DNA from 2 places in the Streptomyces sp. NPDC001100 genome. Region 2 is predicted to be linked to the other one. Evidence: riboswitches for the same ligand, from Rfam matches in the RefSeq annotation. Region 2 holds a riboswitch; the other holds the start of a gene.

Region 1 (7,084 bases), on a different contig from region 2:
GCTGCTCGTCAACATGAACACGAACCTGCCGCTGCGTCCCTCGGACGTGGCCGTCGGCTCGCTCACCTTCGCCAAGCCCGAGGGCCTGGAGGAGACCGACGAGGAGTTCCAGACCGAGATCGCCAAGTCTGCGCTGATGATCGTCCGGCTCCAGCCGGAGAACATCAAGGACAAGCGCGAGCTGGAGTGGGCGCACGAGGGCATCGTCGCCTTCTCGAAGATCTGCACCCACGTGGGCTGCCCGATCTCCCTGTACGAGCAGCAGACGCACCACGTGCTGTGCCCGTGCCACCAGTCCACCTTCGACCTCTCCGACGGTGCCCGAGTGATCTTCGGCCCGGCCGGTCACGCCCTGCCGCAGCTGCGCATCGGCGTGAGCGACGAGGGTTACCTCGAAGCGCTCGGCGACTTCGAGGAGCCCGTCGGTCCTGCATTCTGGGAGCGCGGATGAGCACCAACGAGAACAATGAGCGGCGCGACAAAGCACCGGCCGGCGAGCGTGTCGCCGACTGGGCGGACGGACGCCTCGGGATCTACTCCCTGGCCAAGTCCAACATGCGCAAGATCTTCCCCGACCACTGGTCGTTCATGCTGGGCGAGGTCTGCCTCTACAGCTTCATCATCATCATCCTCACGGGTGTGTATCTGACGCTGTTCTTCCACCCGTCGATGAACGAGGTGACGTACCACGGCAGCTATGTCCCCCTCCAGGGGCAGCTGATGTCGGAGGCGTTCAACTCGACGATGCACATCTCCTTCGATGTGCGCGGCGGTCTGCTGATCCGTCAGATCCACCACTGGGCGGCGCTGATCTTCCTCGCCGCCATGTTCGTGCACATGATGCGCGTGTTCTTCACGGGTGCGTTCCGCAAGCCGCGTGAGGTCAACTGGCTGTTCGGCTTCCTGCTGTTCGTCCTGGGTATGTTCACCGGCTTCACCGGTTACTCGCTCCCGGACGACCTGCTCTCCGGCACCGGTGTCCGCTTCATGGAGGGCGCGGTCCTGTCCGTGCCGATCGTGGGCACGTACCTGTCGTTCTTCCTCTTCGGCGGAGAGTTCCCGGGCGGCGACTTCGTCGCGCGGTTCTACTCGATCCACATCCTGCTGCTGCCGGGCATCATGCTCGGCCTGGTGGTCGGCCACCTGATCCTGGTCTTCTACCACAAGCACACGCAGTTCGCGGGTCCCGGAAAGACGAACAACAACGTCGTCGGCATGCCGCTGCTGCCGGTCTACATGGCCAAGGCCGGAGGCTTCTTCTTCCTGGTCTTCGGTGTCATCGCGGCCGTCGCGGCGATCGCCTCGATCAACCCGATCTGGGCCATGGGTCCCTACCGTCCGGACATGGTGTCCACGGGCGCCCAGCCCGACTGGTACATGGGCTTCTCCGAGGGCCTGATCCGTGTCATGCCGGGCTGGGAGATCAACTTCTGGGGCCACACGCTCGTCCTGGGTGTGTTCATCCCGCTGGTGGTCTTCCCGCTGGTCCTGGTCGCGATCGCGGTCTACCCGTTCATCGAGTCCTGGGTCACCGGCGACAAGCGCGAGCACCACATCCTGGACCGCCCGCGCAACGTCCCGACCCGTACGGCCTTCGGTGCCGCGTGGATCTCGTGGTACTTCGTCCTGCTCGTCGGTGGCGGCAACGACATCTGGGCCACGCACTTCCACCTGTCGATCAACTCGATCACCTGGTTCGTGCGCGTCGGCTTCTTCGTCGTGCCGGTCCTGGTCTTCCTCGCCACCAAGCGGGTCTGCCTCGGCCTCCAGCGCCGCGACAAGGACAAGGTGCTGCACGGCCGCGAGTCCGGCATCATCAAGCGCCTGCCGCACGGTGAGTTCGTCGAGATCCACGAGCCGCTCAGCCAGGACGCGCTGCACACGCTCACCGCGCACGAGCAGTACGTGCCGGCCGCGATCGGCGCGACGGTCGACGAGAACGGTGTCGAGCGCAAGGTCAAGGGCACCGAGAAGCTGCGCGCCAAGCTGAGCGAGGCGTACTACGGCGAGGAGTCCCAGATCGCCAAGCCCACCGTCGAGGAGTACAAGGAGATCACGAGCGGCCACGGCCACCACTGATCGCTGAGGCGTCGCCACGCCGCAGTCGAAGGGCCCCGTCCGAACACCGGACGGGGCCCTTCGCCGTGTCCCGCGCTGGATAGGGTGGGGGCACATCGTTGAACCATTTTTCTACGACACCCAGGAGCGGCCGTATGAGCGCTGTGACCCCCGCTGGAGGCGACACCGCGGCGGCCCGTTCCTGGCCCGACGTACTGAGCTCGCTGCTGGCCGGACAGGACCTGGACTCCGCCGACACGGCGTGGGCGATGGACCGCATCATGAGCGGTGAGGCCGCGGACGCGCAGATCGCGGGCTTCCTGGTGGCGCTGCGGGCCAAGGGCGAGACGGTCGAGGAGATCACCGGTCTCGTCGAGACGATGTACGCGCACGCGAAGCCGCTGGACATCCCGGGGCCGGCGGTCGACATCGTCGGTACGGGCGGCGACCGGGCCAAGACGGTCAACATCTCGACGATGTCCGCGATCGTGATCGCCGGTACGGGTGCGAAGGTCGTCAAGCACGGCAACCGGGCCGCGTCCTCGGCGAGCGGCTCCTCCGACGTGCTGGAGAAGCTGGGCATCAATCTGAACCTGCCGACCGAGCAGGTGGCGCGGGTGGCGGCGGAGGCCGGGATCACCTTCTGTTTCGCGGCCAAGTTCCACCCCGCGATGCGGTTCGCCGGCGCGGTCCGCGGAGCCCTGGGGATTCCGACCGCGTTCAACCTGCTGGGCCCGCTCACCAACCCGGCCCGCGTCACCACCTCGGCGGTCGGCTGCTTCGACACCCGCATGGCCGGGCTCATCGCCGGCGTGCTCGCCGAACGCGGTTCGTCCGCGCTGGTGTTCCGCGGCGACGACGGCCTCGACGAGCTGACGACCACCGCCACCTCCCGGGTGTGGATCGTCCGCGAGGGCAAGGTCACCGAGGAGTCCTTCGACCCCCGGGACGTCGGCCTCGAACTGGTCCCCATCGAGGCTCTGCGCGGCGCCGACCCCGACTACAACGCGGGCGTCGCCCGCCGCCTCCTGGACGGCGAGCCGGGACCGGTGCGGGACGCCGTACTCCTGAACTCGGCGGCCGCCCTGGTGGCGCTGGAGCGGGGTGACGGGCCGCTGGCGGACCGGATCAGGGCCGGGATGGAGAAGGCCGCGGAGTCGATCGACTCCGGGGCCGCCAAGCGCACTCTGGAGCGCTGGGCGGCGGCCACCAACGCGTAGCCGTTCGTACGGGGGTCGTCGTCCCGCGATCCGGACACGGGTTGCGGGGCGGCGATCACCTCACGTAAGTTTTCTGACCAGGTCATGAGTGACAGTCATGAGGCCCCGGCCGACTGTCCGGCAACCCTCCGTCCGTGGCGGGGTGCCCCGGGTGAAGACCAGGCCGTGGGCAGCGAGGTCCGCGGCAAGCGCGGGCCCCTCGAAAGACACCAGGGGTCCTGGTCATCGAGGGAGTCCTCTGTGAGCAAGCGAATGCGATAGGGCGCCGAGCCCCGCCTCCGCACACCCCCTTTCACCCCCTCCGTGCTTGAGCCCTGCGCGCTCGCACGGCGGAACCGCCTTGCCTCTCACAGGAGTTCGCCATGTCTGTCGCCACCGCTGCCGCCGCCCAGACCATTTGTGCCCAGCTGCCCGTTCTCGGCCGGGATGTCACCGTCCCGCTCGTCACGGGCGGCGAGGTCACCTACGCGGCGCTCGACTACGCGGCCAGCGCACCCGCCCTGCAGCGCGTCTGGGACGACGTGGCGGCCTACGCCCCGTACTACGGCAGCGTGCACCGCGGCGCCGGCTACCTCTCCCAGCTGTCGACGGACCTCTTCGAGAACGCGCGGAAGACCGTCGCCGAGTTCCTCGACTGCCGCCCCGACGACCAGCTGGTCTTCACCCGCTCGACCACGGACTCCCTCAACCTCCTCGCCGCCGCCCTGCCCGCCGACTGCCAGGTCTTCGTCTTCGAGACCGAGCACCACGCCTCGCTGCTGCCGTGGAAGGACGCCCGGGTCACCTACCTCAACGCCCCGCGCACCCCGCGCCAGGCCGTCGAGACGCTGGAGCAGGCCCTCGCCGACCTCGACCCCCACGGTCCGGCCCTCGTCTGCGTCACCGGCGCCTCGAACGTCACCGGCGAACTGTGGCCGGTCCGCGAACTGGCCGCCGCCGCGCACGCCCACGGCGCCCGGATCGTCCTGGACGCCGCCCAGCTCGCCCCGCACCACCCGGTGTCCGTCCAGGACCTCGACGTCGACTGGATCGCCTTCTCCGGCCACAAGCTCTACGCCCCCTTCGGCTCCGGCGTCCTCGCCGGCCGCGCCGACTGGCTCCGGGCAGCCGATCCCTACCTCGCCGGCGGCGGCGCCAGCCGCAAGGTAACTCGGCGTGAGGACGGGGGAGTTGACGTGGAGTGGCACGACAGCGCGGCCCGGCACGAGGCCGGCTCCCCGAACGTCATCGGCGCCTACTCCATCGCGTCGGCCTGCAGGGCGCTCACCGAGGCCGGCTTCGACACGCTGGTCGCGCGCGAGCAGTACCTGATCGAGAAGGTGCGGGCGGGCCTGGCCGAGGTCCCCGCGGTCCGCGTTCTGTCGCTCTTCGGCGACGACGCCCCGCGCGTCGGCGTCATCTCCTTCGTCGTCGACGGCTGGAACAGCTCGCACTTCGCCGCCGCCCTCTCCGCCGAGTACGGCATCGGCGTCCGCGACGGCCTCTTCTGCGCCCACCCGCTGGTGCGCACCCTGCTCGGCAGCGACCCGGGGACCCAGGGCGAGTGCGGTGCCCCGGAGGCCGCCCCGGGCGAGAAGTCCCTCAACGCGATCCGCGTGAGCTTCGGCGCGGGCACCCCGGACGAGCACGTCGAGCGCTTCGTGACGGCCGTACGGGAGCTCGTGACCGACGGCGCGAAGTGGAACTACCGTACGCAGGACGGCCGTTGCGTGCCTGCCGTGTGACCATCCAGGGGTGGGGATTCCATCCGCGGTGAGTGGAGCGGCGGCGGCCGAGGGGCTGGGCGAGCCACTGGGCGAGGCGGTCGTACGGCGTGCGCCGCGTCTGCTCGGCGGGAAGCGGGTCCATCTGTACGAGGAGGGGCTCGTTCTCGCGCACGGTGCGCGGGTCCGGCGCTGGGCGGACGTGACGCGCTGGCGTTCCACCGTCGACGTGATCGTCACGAGCAACGAGAAGGGCGACAGGGCCTGGTACACCCTGGCCCACCGGCATCTCCTGCGGTTCGGCGACGGGACGGAACAGGGCTTCCTGCTCGACGAGCGGCGGACCGAGCTGGGGCCGATGGTCGTCGAGCCCTTCGAGAACCCGCGGATCCGGTCCGCCGCCGAGCACGTCCGCAAGCGCGTGGCCGAGGCCCAGGCACCGGGACTGCTCGACCGGATCGGGGCGGGCCGGCAGGTCACCTTCGGCCCGCTCACGGCGGACACCCGCGGGCTGTTCCTGCCGGGCGGCCTGCTGGCCCACCGCTGGGCCGAGATGCGGGAGCCGTACTCCGCCGTCGACCTGCCGGACTTTCCCGTGCCGGCGTCCTGGTGGCTGCGGCCCCGGGACGCCCGGCTCGTGCTACTGGGCAAGGACGGACATGGCGAACCGCACCGCACCGAGCTGCCGGCCTGGGAGGTCGTGAACTGGGCCGCGCTGGTCGCCCTGTCGAAGCGGCTGGGCGCCCGCTAGGAGTCCAGCCCGATCGCGAACGCCGCCTCCAGGTCGTGCTGGGAGTACGTCCGGAACGCCACGTGCGTGTCCGTGCCCTCGACGCCCGGAATCTTGCTGATCCGGCCCGGGATGACCTCGGCCAGATCCTCGTGCTGCCGGACCCGCACCATCGCGATCAGGTCGTAGGTACCGGTGACGGAGAAGACCTCGCTCACGGATTCGAGCGCGGCGATCGACTCGGCGATCTCCGGAATCCGGTCCACGCTGGTCTTGATGAGGACGATCGCGGTGATCACGGCTGGTTCTCTCCCTCGGGGACCGTTGCTGGGGCGGCCCTCACTCTAGTCGCCCTGCCGTCGCCCACCACCGCCCTTCCGAGGCCGCCCTTCGGGCCCTTCCTCTTTCCGAATCTGACCCACGCGTAACCGAAGCCCAGCGTGAAGCCGACCAGGTGGGCGAGGTACGCCACCCCCGGCCCCTGCGCGGCCTGGCCCGCCGCCAGCCACTGGAGGGCCGCCCAGAACGGAAGTACGACCCACGCGGGGAAGCGCAGCGGCAGAAAGAAGAGGAAGGGGAGGAGGCTCGTCACGCGGGCCCGGGGGAAGAGGTACAGGAACGCCCCGAGGACCGCCGAGATCGCCCCGGACGCGCCGACCAGGGACTGTGCGGAGCCGGCGTTGGCCAGCGCGTAGCCCAGCAGCGCCAGATAGCCGCAGACCGCGTAGAACAGGATGAACTCGACTCGGCCCAGCCGTTCCTCGGTCATCGCTCCGAAGACGTAGAGGAAGAGCATGTTGCCGAGGAGGTGGATCCAGCTGCCGTGGACGAAGAGGGCCGTGACGGGGGTGAGGGCCTCGCGGGCGGGGTGCGCGAACAGGTCGGCCGGTACCACTCCCCAGCGGTGGAAGTACGCCCGCTGGGCGACGAGCAGCGCGTCCCCGGTGCCGTAGGACGGGACGAAGCCCGAGGCCGGCCCGAGGACGAAGATCAGGCAGCACAGGGCGATCAGGGCGTATGTCATGGGTGCCGTGGTGTTCCGGAGGGCTCTGACGGCCGCTGTTGCCCAGGTGCTGATCATGGATACAGAGCATGGCGTAACGGGACGTACCGGGGCGGGGTGCCTCGCCGCTGTGGACGGCCGAGCGGCGAGTACCCGCCAGGCCGTAGGGTTACGAGCCACACTCGCCGGGGAAACCGGCGATCACGGAAACTGGAACAAGAAGGAAGCGGACAGCCACGATGACGGTACCCCTGCCGACCGCCTCGACGCGGTGGCGCTGCACCCTCTGCGGCAACCTCACGCGCTTCGACGTGACGCGTTCGTCGAAGGTCGTGGAGTACCTCCACCTGGACCTGGCGGGTGAGCCGAA
Region 2 (7,084 bases):
TTGGCTGCCCTCGACCTGGGCCGACTCCTACACGGTCCTGCGGGCGAACGACGTGGACGGTCACTACGAGAGGATCGCGTCCGGGGTCGGAGGACCGACGTACACCGACCGGAACGTGCACGCCGGACGGACGTACTACTACACGGTCGCTGCCTCCAACACCCTTGGGGCAAGTGGTAGTTCGGCATGGGCAGCAGCCTCCGCGGGTCTCCCCGGGCCCTGGTCGACCCAGGACGTCGGGGACGTGAGGATCTCCGGCTCCGCCGTCTTCGACGGTGAGCGCTTCGTCCTGGAGGCGAGCGGCACCGCCGACACCTACCGTCTCGTCCACCTCCCGCTGCGCGGCGACGGCACGGTCGCCGCGCGGATCGTGTGGCCGCTCAGCTCGCAGTACTCCAAGATCGGCGTCACCGTCCGCGCTTCCCTCGGCGCGGACGCTCCGCACGCCTCGATGCTGATCCAGGGGCTGCCGCTGCACACCTGGAGCGGGGTGTTCTCCACCCGGCCCGCTACCGGTGCCGAGATCTCGGCGACCGGCAGTACGCCCGTGCCGCCCGCGCAGCAACAGGCGATCACGACGTCTGCCGCCTTCCCGATCTCCAACCTCGGCACGCTGCCCGAATCGGCGACCCCGCTGGAGGCGCCGTACGTCGAGGGCGCCGGCGACGGCTACCGACTGCGCAAGCCCTATTGGGTGCGGGTGACCCGGGAGGGCGCGCGCTGTACCGGAGCCATCTCACCGGACGGCATCCACTGGACCGAAGTCGGTTCCACCGAGGTCGAGTTGGGGCGCACCGGGTACGCGGGGCTCGTCCTCACCTCCTGCCTCGGTGTCGACCAGGACTACGCCGAGACCGGCACCGGTGCCTTCGACAACGTCAGCGTGACGTCCGCGAGCGGCCCGGTCTGGCACGTGCCCCGCCCGGCCCGCACCGCCACCGACCTGCGGGCCGAAACCGGCGCCGACGCAGTCGAGTTGGCCTGGAGCGACCCGGACCTCTCCGCCGAGTACACGGTCCTCCGCGCCACCCGCGCCACCGGACCGTACAAGACCCTCGCCACTCGCGTCGGCGCGGTCGGCTTCGGCACGCGCATCCGGTACGTGGACGCGACGGGGACGCCCGGAACGACGTACCACTACACGGTCGCGAAGACCAACGCCGGTGGACGCGGGCCGCGTTCGACACCGGTGTGGGCCGTGATGCCGACCCCTTCCGCGCCCCAACTCACCTCCGCGAACGCCGTGTTCACGAACGAAGGAGCTGACTTCCGATATCTGCTGCGGGCCTCGAACCAGCCCGTGCGGTTCACCGCGGACGGCCTGCCCGCCGGTCTGCGCATCGGCCGGCGTACCGGGCTCATCTCCGGTATCCCCACGGAGACAGGGGAGTTCACGGTCGCGACCACCGCCGCCAACGCCTCAGGTACCGCCACCGGCACCCTCGCCCTCACGGTCGGCGCCGCGCCGCCCGCGCCGTGGACGTACGGCGATCTCGGCGACACCGTGCTCGACGACCGTGCCTTCGGGACGCTGGGCGTGGTGGCGATCACCACGCCGGGCAGTACGTCGTACGACGGCGGGACCTTCACAGTGCGGGGCGCGGGCCTGGATCTGAACGCCAACGGCCAAGGAATGACAGGGCAGTTCGTGCGGCAGGCGGTGAGCGGTGACTGTCAGGTCGTCGCCCGCCTCGTCTCCCGGACCGGTGCCACGGCCGACCGGGTGGGGCTGCTCATGGCGAAGTCGTTGTCGCCGTTCGACCAGGCGGCGGGCGTGATCGTCAGCGGTGGGACGACCGCGCAGCTCATGCTCCGCAAGACCGTGGCCGGTGCCTCCGCCTTCACCGGTGGTGCCGCCGTCACCCTCCCCGCCCTGCTGCGGCTGAAGCGCGCCGGGACCGCCTTCAGCGCGACGCTGTCCACCGATGACGGTGTCACCTGGACCCCCCTCGCCGACGGAGAGATCCCCGGCTTCGGCGACGCCCCCTACTACGTCGGCCTGGTGGTCTGCTCGCGCAGCCAACCGGTCCGCTGCACCACGGAGTTCGACGAGGTGAGCATCGCGCCCACCTGATCCTCCACGGATTGGAGATGCACCGCAATGAGCCGCACTTCCCCCCACGAGCACCTCCGCAGAACAGAGTTGAGCCGCCGCGGTCTGCTGAAGTCCGCGGGCGGCCTCACCGCAGCCGTCGCCCTCGGCGGCGCCACGGTGGCCACGACCGCGCACGCGGCCCCGGCCGCCTTCACCCACCCCGGCATGCTGCACAACGCCGGTGACATCAACCGGGCCAAGGTCAGGGTCGCGGCGGGAACCGACCCCTGGCTCTCCGGCTGGAACAAGCTGACCGCCAACTCCCATTCACAGTCGACCTGGACGAACCGGGCGACGGCGACGATCATCCGGGGCGGCGACGGCCAGAACTACAGCCTGCTCTACAACGACATCGCCGCCGCCTACCAGAACGCCCTGCGCTGGAAGGTCGGCGGCACCGAGGCGAACGCCGTGTGCGCCGCGAACATTCTCAACGCCTGGTCGACCACGCTGACGTCGGTCACGGGGAACGCCGACCGGTTCCTCGCGGCCGGTCTGTACGGCTGGCAGTTCGCCAACGCCTGCGAACTCATGCGGGACTACAGCGGGTTCAATCTCGCCGCCGCTCAGCAGATGCTGGCGAACGTCTTCTACCCGCTCAACAACAGCTTCCTCACCAACCACAACGACGCCTGCATCACCAACTACTGGGCCAACTGGGACCTGTGCAACATGGCGTCGATCCTGGCCATCGGGATCCTCAACGAGGACAGCGCCAAGTACGACCAGGCCGTCACCTACTTCAAGTCGGGTGCGGGCAACGGCTCGATCGCGCACGCCGTGCCGTACCTGTACACCGACTCCGACGGCTACGCGCTCGGCCAGTGGCAGGAGTCCGGCCGCGACCAGGGCCACACCGTCATGGGCATGGGGCAGATGGGCGCCGTGTGCGAGATGGCCTGGAACCAGGGCGACGACCTGTACTCGTACGACAGCCGCCGCTTCATGAAGGCCGCCCAGTACGTCGCCAAGTACAACGCGGGCAGTGACGTGCCCTTCACCACCTACACCTGGGGCACCGGGCAGAGCTGCGCCTCGTCGTCCCAGACGGTGATCTCCGCCTCCTCGCGCGGCCAGATACGGCCGGTGTGGGCGATGCTCCACTTCCACTACAACCGCCGGATCGGCCTCGACGACAAGTACATCTCGGCCATGTACTACAACCTCGTCGCACCCGAGGGCGGGGGAGGTGACTACGGCACCGACAGCGGCGGCTACGACCAGCTCGGCTTCGGGACCCTGATGTACGCGAAGTAGTGGCCCGAACTGTCCACGGGTCGGGACCTGTGCCCGACCCGTGGACGCCCTCTTGACCCCGGGCGACGGTGGATCGACACTCCAGTAGGGAATCCTAGTGAACAGGTAGGGAAACATGGGGCGCCTTGAGCCGGTCACCACCAGCCGAGTGGACCGTTCGCCCCTTCTGACCTCCCGCCGTCACATCGATCTGCTGCGGGTCTGCAGCGCCATGAGCCCACTGCGCTGACCCCCTCCACCGTTCGACGACGCTTCCGCCGCGCGTAGGTCCACGCGCCCGTACCCGGGGAGTCCCATGTCCGTCACGCCTCTCGCCGCCGTCCCCTCACCCCGCCCTGCCCCCCTGTTCAGGGGCCGGATCGGGAGCGACGCGCGCAGCGGGCACTACGCCGTGCCGCGCCGCTACCGCCTCCATCTCTCCACCGCCTGCGCCGACGGCCTGCGCATCGCCGTCACCCACAGCCTGCTCGGTCTCGACGAGAGCTGTCCGGCCGTGTTCCTGTCCGCCGTGCCCGACTGTCCGAGCGGTGGACACTCCGCGCTGCGCCTCCTCTATGAGGCGAGTGCCCACCGCTACTCCGGACCCGCCGCCGCGCCCGTGCTCAGCGACGACTGGTCCGGCCGCATCGTCAGCACCCACGCCCCCGACATCACCCGCGACCTCGCCCGGCACTTCGGCGCCGGCGGGCCCGAGCTCTACCCGTGCGGCGCCGAGTCGGAGATCGAGGCCGTCGAGCGGCTCTGCGCGCAGGGCATCGAGGGCGCGGCGCAGCGCGCCGGCGCGGCCGGTGGCGAACAGGCGGAACGCGAGGAGGCGCTCGGCCGGCTGCTGGAGACGCTGGGCTCGCTCGACCGCTGGCTGGAGGGTCGCGAGCACCTGATCCGCGACGAACTCACCTTCGCCGACGTCGAGTTGTGGGTGACGCTGGTGCAACTCGACACCGTGCACCGCTACCACCTGGACGCCGCCGCCGTGCAGCGCATCGCCGACCACCCCCACCTGTGGGCCTACGCCCGCCGGCTGGCCGCCCACCCGGCCTTCGGCACCCATCTGGACCTCGACGGCATCGCCCGCCGCCACCACGCCCACTGCCAGGGCCTGGAGGCCGCCGGTGCCGCCGTCCAGATCCTGGACTGGGCAGCCCATGCCGCGGACGAAACGGGAGCTTGCCGCAGTTGAGCGGCGTCTCCACCGTCCACTTCGTGGACGGCCGTTGACATTCGTTCGGGCAATTGTCTTAACTTGCGGCCAGAACGGTCATGAGCGTCAGCGACAAGCCCTGGCTTGCTGACCGGCAACCCTCGCACGCGGTGGGGTGCCCCAGGTGACGACCGGACCGGATGACGTTTCGGTAAGCGCGAGGCCCTGCGGGGCCGGAACAGTGACAGGTGACGCCATGTACGCAGCTCCCAGGACGGCCACATGCCGCCCGCAGGGCTGCGTACGGTCGTACGCCAACCTGTTCGTCGCCGACCGCGCTGTCGATCTGCTCCGGGTCAGCAGCGCACTGTGTACCGCACCGGGCCGCGCCCGCTGTCGGGCCTGACGACCAGTCGGCCCACGCACCTCTGACGCACACCCGCCTCCGCCGGTGTGCCCGTCCCTTCCCCGCCCCCGGTCCCGTGCACCCGCGCGTGCCGTCCGCCGTCGCGCGTCCGCCGCCACGGACCGGAGTCTGTGAACCCGCCGGAGCCCACCATGAGTGAACCCCCAGGCACCACCATGTCCCTGGCCGACGCCCCCTCGGCCGACGCACCGTCAAAACCACTGACAGCGCAGCGAGTTCAGCCGCTGCGTCGGCCCGGCCGGTGGATCGTCACGCTGGTCGTGCTGGTGCTGATCGCCCAGTTCGTCCACGGACTGGTCACCAACTCCTTCTACCAGTGGGACCGCTTCGGCTACTGGTTCCTGCGCCCGACCATCCTCGACGGACTCGTCATCACCCTCGAAGTGGCCGCACTCAGCGCGGTGTTGGGCCTCCTCGGCGGCATCCTGCTCGCCCTGGCCCGGCTGTCGAAGAGCCCCGTGCTGCGCGCCGCGAGCTGGAGCTATGTGTGGGCGCTGCGCTCCATCCCGCTCATCGTGGTGCTGATCTTCCTCTACAACTTCAGTGCCCTCTACCAGACGCTCAGCATCGGCGTCCCCTTCGGCCCCGCCTTCTTCTCCTTCGACGAGTCGAAGCTGGCCACCGACATGGTCGTCGCCGTCGTCGGACTCAGCCTCAACGAGGCGGCGTACGCGGCCGAAGTGGTCCGCGGCGGCATCCTCTCCGTCGACCAGGGCCAGCACGAGGCGGCCTCCGCCCTCGGCCTCCCCAAGGGCTACCAGTTCCGCAGAATCGTCTTCCCGCAGGCGCTGCGCTCCATCACCCCGAACTACGTCAACCAGCTGATCGGCCTGATCAAGAGCACCTCGCTGGTCTTCTACGTCTCGCTGCTCGACCTGTTCGGCTCCGCGCAGACGATGGGCTCCACCTACCCCGGCGACATCGTGCCGCTGCTCCTGGTCGTCACCGTCTGGTACCTGATCCTGACCAGCGTCGTGTCCGTCATCCAGTTCTACGTCGAGCGCCACTACGCCCGGGGTGCAACCCGCTCCCTGCCGCCCACCCCGATCCAGAAACTCCGCACCGGTGTCACCGATCTGCGGGCCCGCATCCGCAGGGAGACCGCCGTATGACCACGAACACCGTCGAACCGCTGGCGGAGATCACGCCTGCCGCCGTAGAGGTGCACGACGTGCACAAGTGGTACGGCGCGCACCGGGTGCTGGACGGCGTCGACCTGACGGTGCGGCCCGGCGAGGTCACCGTGATCCTCGGCCCGTCCGGTTCCGGCAAGTCCACGCTGCTGCGGGTGATCAACCACCTGGAGAAGCCCGAGATCGGCTACGTCAGCGTCAACGGCGAGCTGATCGGAGTGAAGCAACAGGGCGGACGGCTCAAGGAGTTGAGCGAACGCGCCATCCTCGCGCAGCGCAGCCGGATCGGGTTCGTCTTCCAGAACCTCAACCTCTTCCCGCACCTGACCGTGCTGGACAACGTGGCCGCGGCCCCCGTCGCCACCGGCAGGCTCGGCAAGCCCGAAGCCCTGGAACTGGCAAGGGAGTTGCTCGGCCGCGTCGGTCTCGCCGAGAAGACCGGCGCCTACCCGAGACAGCTCTCCGGCGGCCAGCAGCAGCGCGTGGCCATCGCACGGGCCCTCGCCCTGCGGCCCGGCGTCATCCTCTTCGACGAGCCGACCTCCGCCCTCGACCCGGAACTCGTCGGTGAAGTCCTTTCCGTCATCAAGGACTTGGCGACCAGCGGCACCACCCTCGTCATCGTCACCCACGAGATCGGCTTCGCCCGCGAGGTCGCCGACCGGGTCGTCTTCATCGACGGCGGAAAGATCGTCGAACAGGGCCCGCCCCACGAGGTCCTCGACAAGCCACAGCACGAACGCACCAGGGACTTCCTCAGCAAGGTCCTCTGAGCCACCCGCTCTTCACCTTCACCTTCAACAGCCCTCAACACCGAGCCTAGGAACAGCCATGCCCACTCTCAGCCTGCGCAGCAGAATCACTCGCGGACTCACCGCGGGAACCGTCCTCGCTTCCCTCGCCGGTGGTCTCGCGGCCTGCGGCGGCGACAGTGACGCGGCCACCACGTCCGGCAGTGCCGCCTCCGGCACGGTCACCGTGGGCGCCTTCTCCCTCGGTGCCGCCAAGGAAGCGACGCTCAAGGTCGCCGA

The links. A riboswitch is a leader RNA that binds a small molecule or an ion and turns the genes downstream of it on or off. The one in region 2 is predicted to bind S-adenosylmethionine.
Region 1: it holds a riboswitch for S-adenosylmethionine, as region 2 does, so the genes downstream of both, ACWDEW_RS08310 (aminotransferase class V-fold PLP-dependent enzyme) here and ACWDEW_RS41490 (amino acid ABC transporter permease) in region 2, are expected to answer to the same signal.

What each region holds. Positions count from the first base shown of each region.
Region 1 is NZ_JBSFKO010000005.1:5,066-12,149, forward strand. It holds gene qcrA (cytochrome bc1 complex Rieske iron-sulfur subunit) at 1-451, shown strand, start outside; gene qcrB (cytochrome bc1 complex cytochrome b subunit) at 448-2,079, shown strand; gene trpD (anthranilate phosphoribosyltransferase) at 2,214-3,278, shown strand; SAM riboswitch class IV at 3,359-3,475, shown strand; gene ACWDEW_RS08310 (aminotransferase class V-fold PLP-dependent enzyme) at 3,641-5,002, shown strand; gene ACWDEW_RS08315 (hypothetical protein) at 5,013-5,732, shown strand; gene ACWDEW_RS08320 (Lrp/AsnC family transcriptional regulator) at 5,729-6,010, opposite strand; gene ACWDEW_RS08325 (rhomboid family intramembrane serine protease) at 6,007-6,792, opposite strand; gene ACWDEW_RS08330 (hypothetical protein) at 6,954-7,084, shown strand, end outside.
Region 2 is NZ_JBSFKO010000044.1:38,484-45,567, forward strand. It holds gene ACWDEW_RS41470 (alginate lyase family protein) at 1-2,074, shown strand, start outside; gene ACWDEW_RS41475 (alginate lyase family protein) at 2,102-3,352, shown strand; gene ACWDEW_RS41480 (putative leader peptide) at 3,468-3,581, shown strand; gene ACWDEW_RS41485 (glutathione S-transferase C-terminal domain-containing protein) at 3,648-4,532, shown strand; SAM riboswitch class IV at 4,609-4,717, shown strand; gene ACWDEW_RS41490 (amino acid ABC transporter permease) at 5,052-6,032, shown strand; gene ACWDEW_RS41495 (amino acid ABC transporter ATP-binding protein) at 6,029-6,826, shown strand; gene ACWDEW_RS41500 (ABC transporter substrate-binding protein) at 6,885-7,084, shown strand, end outside.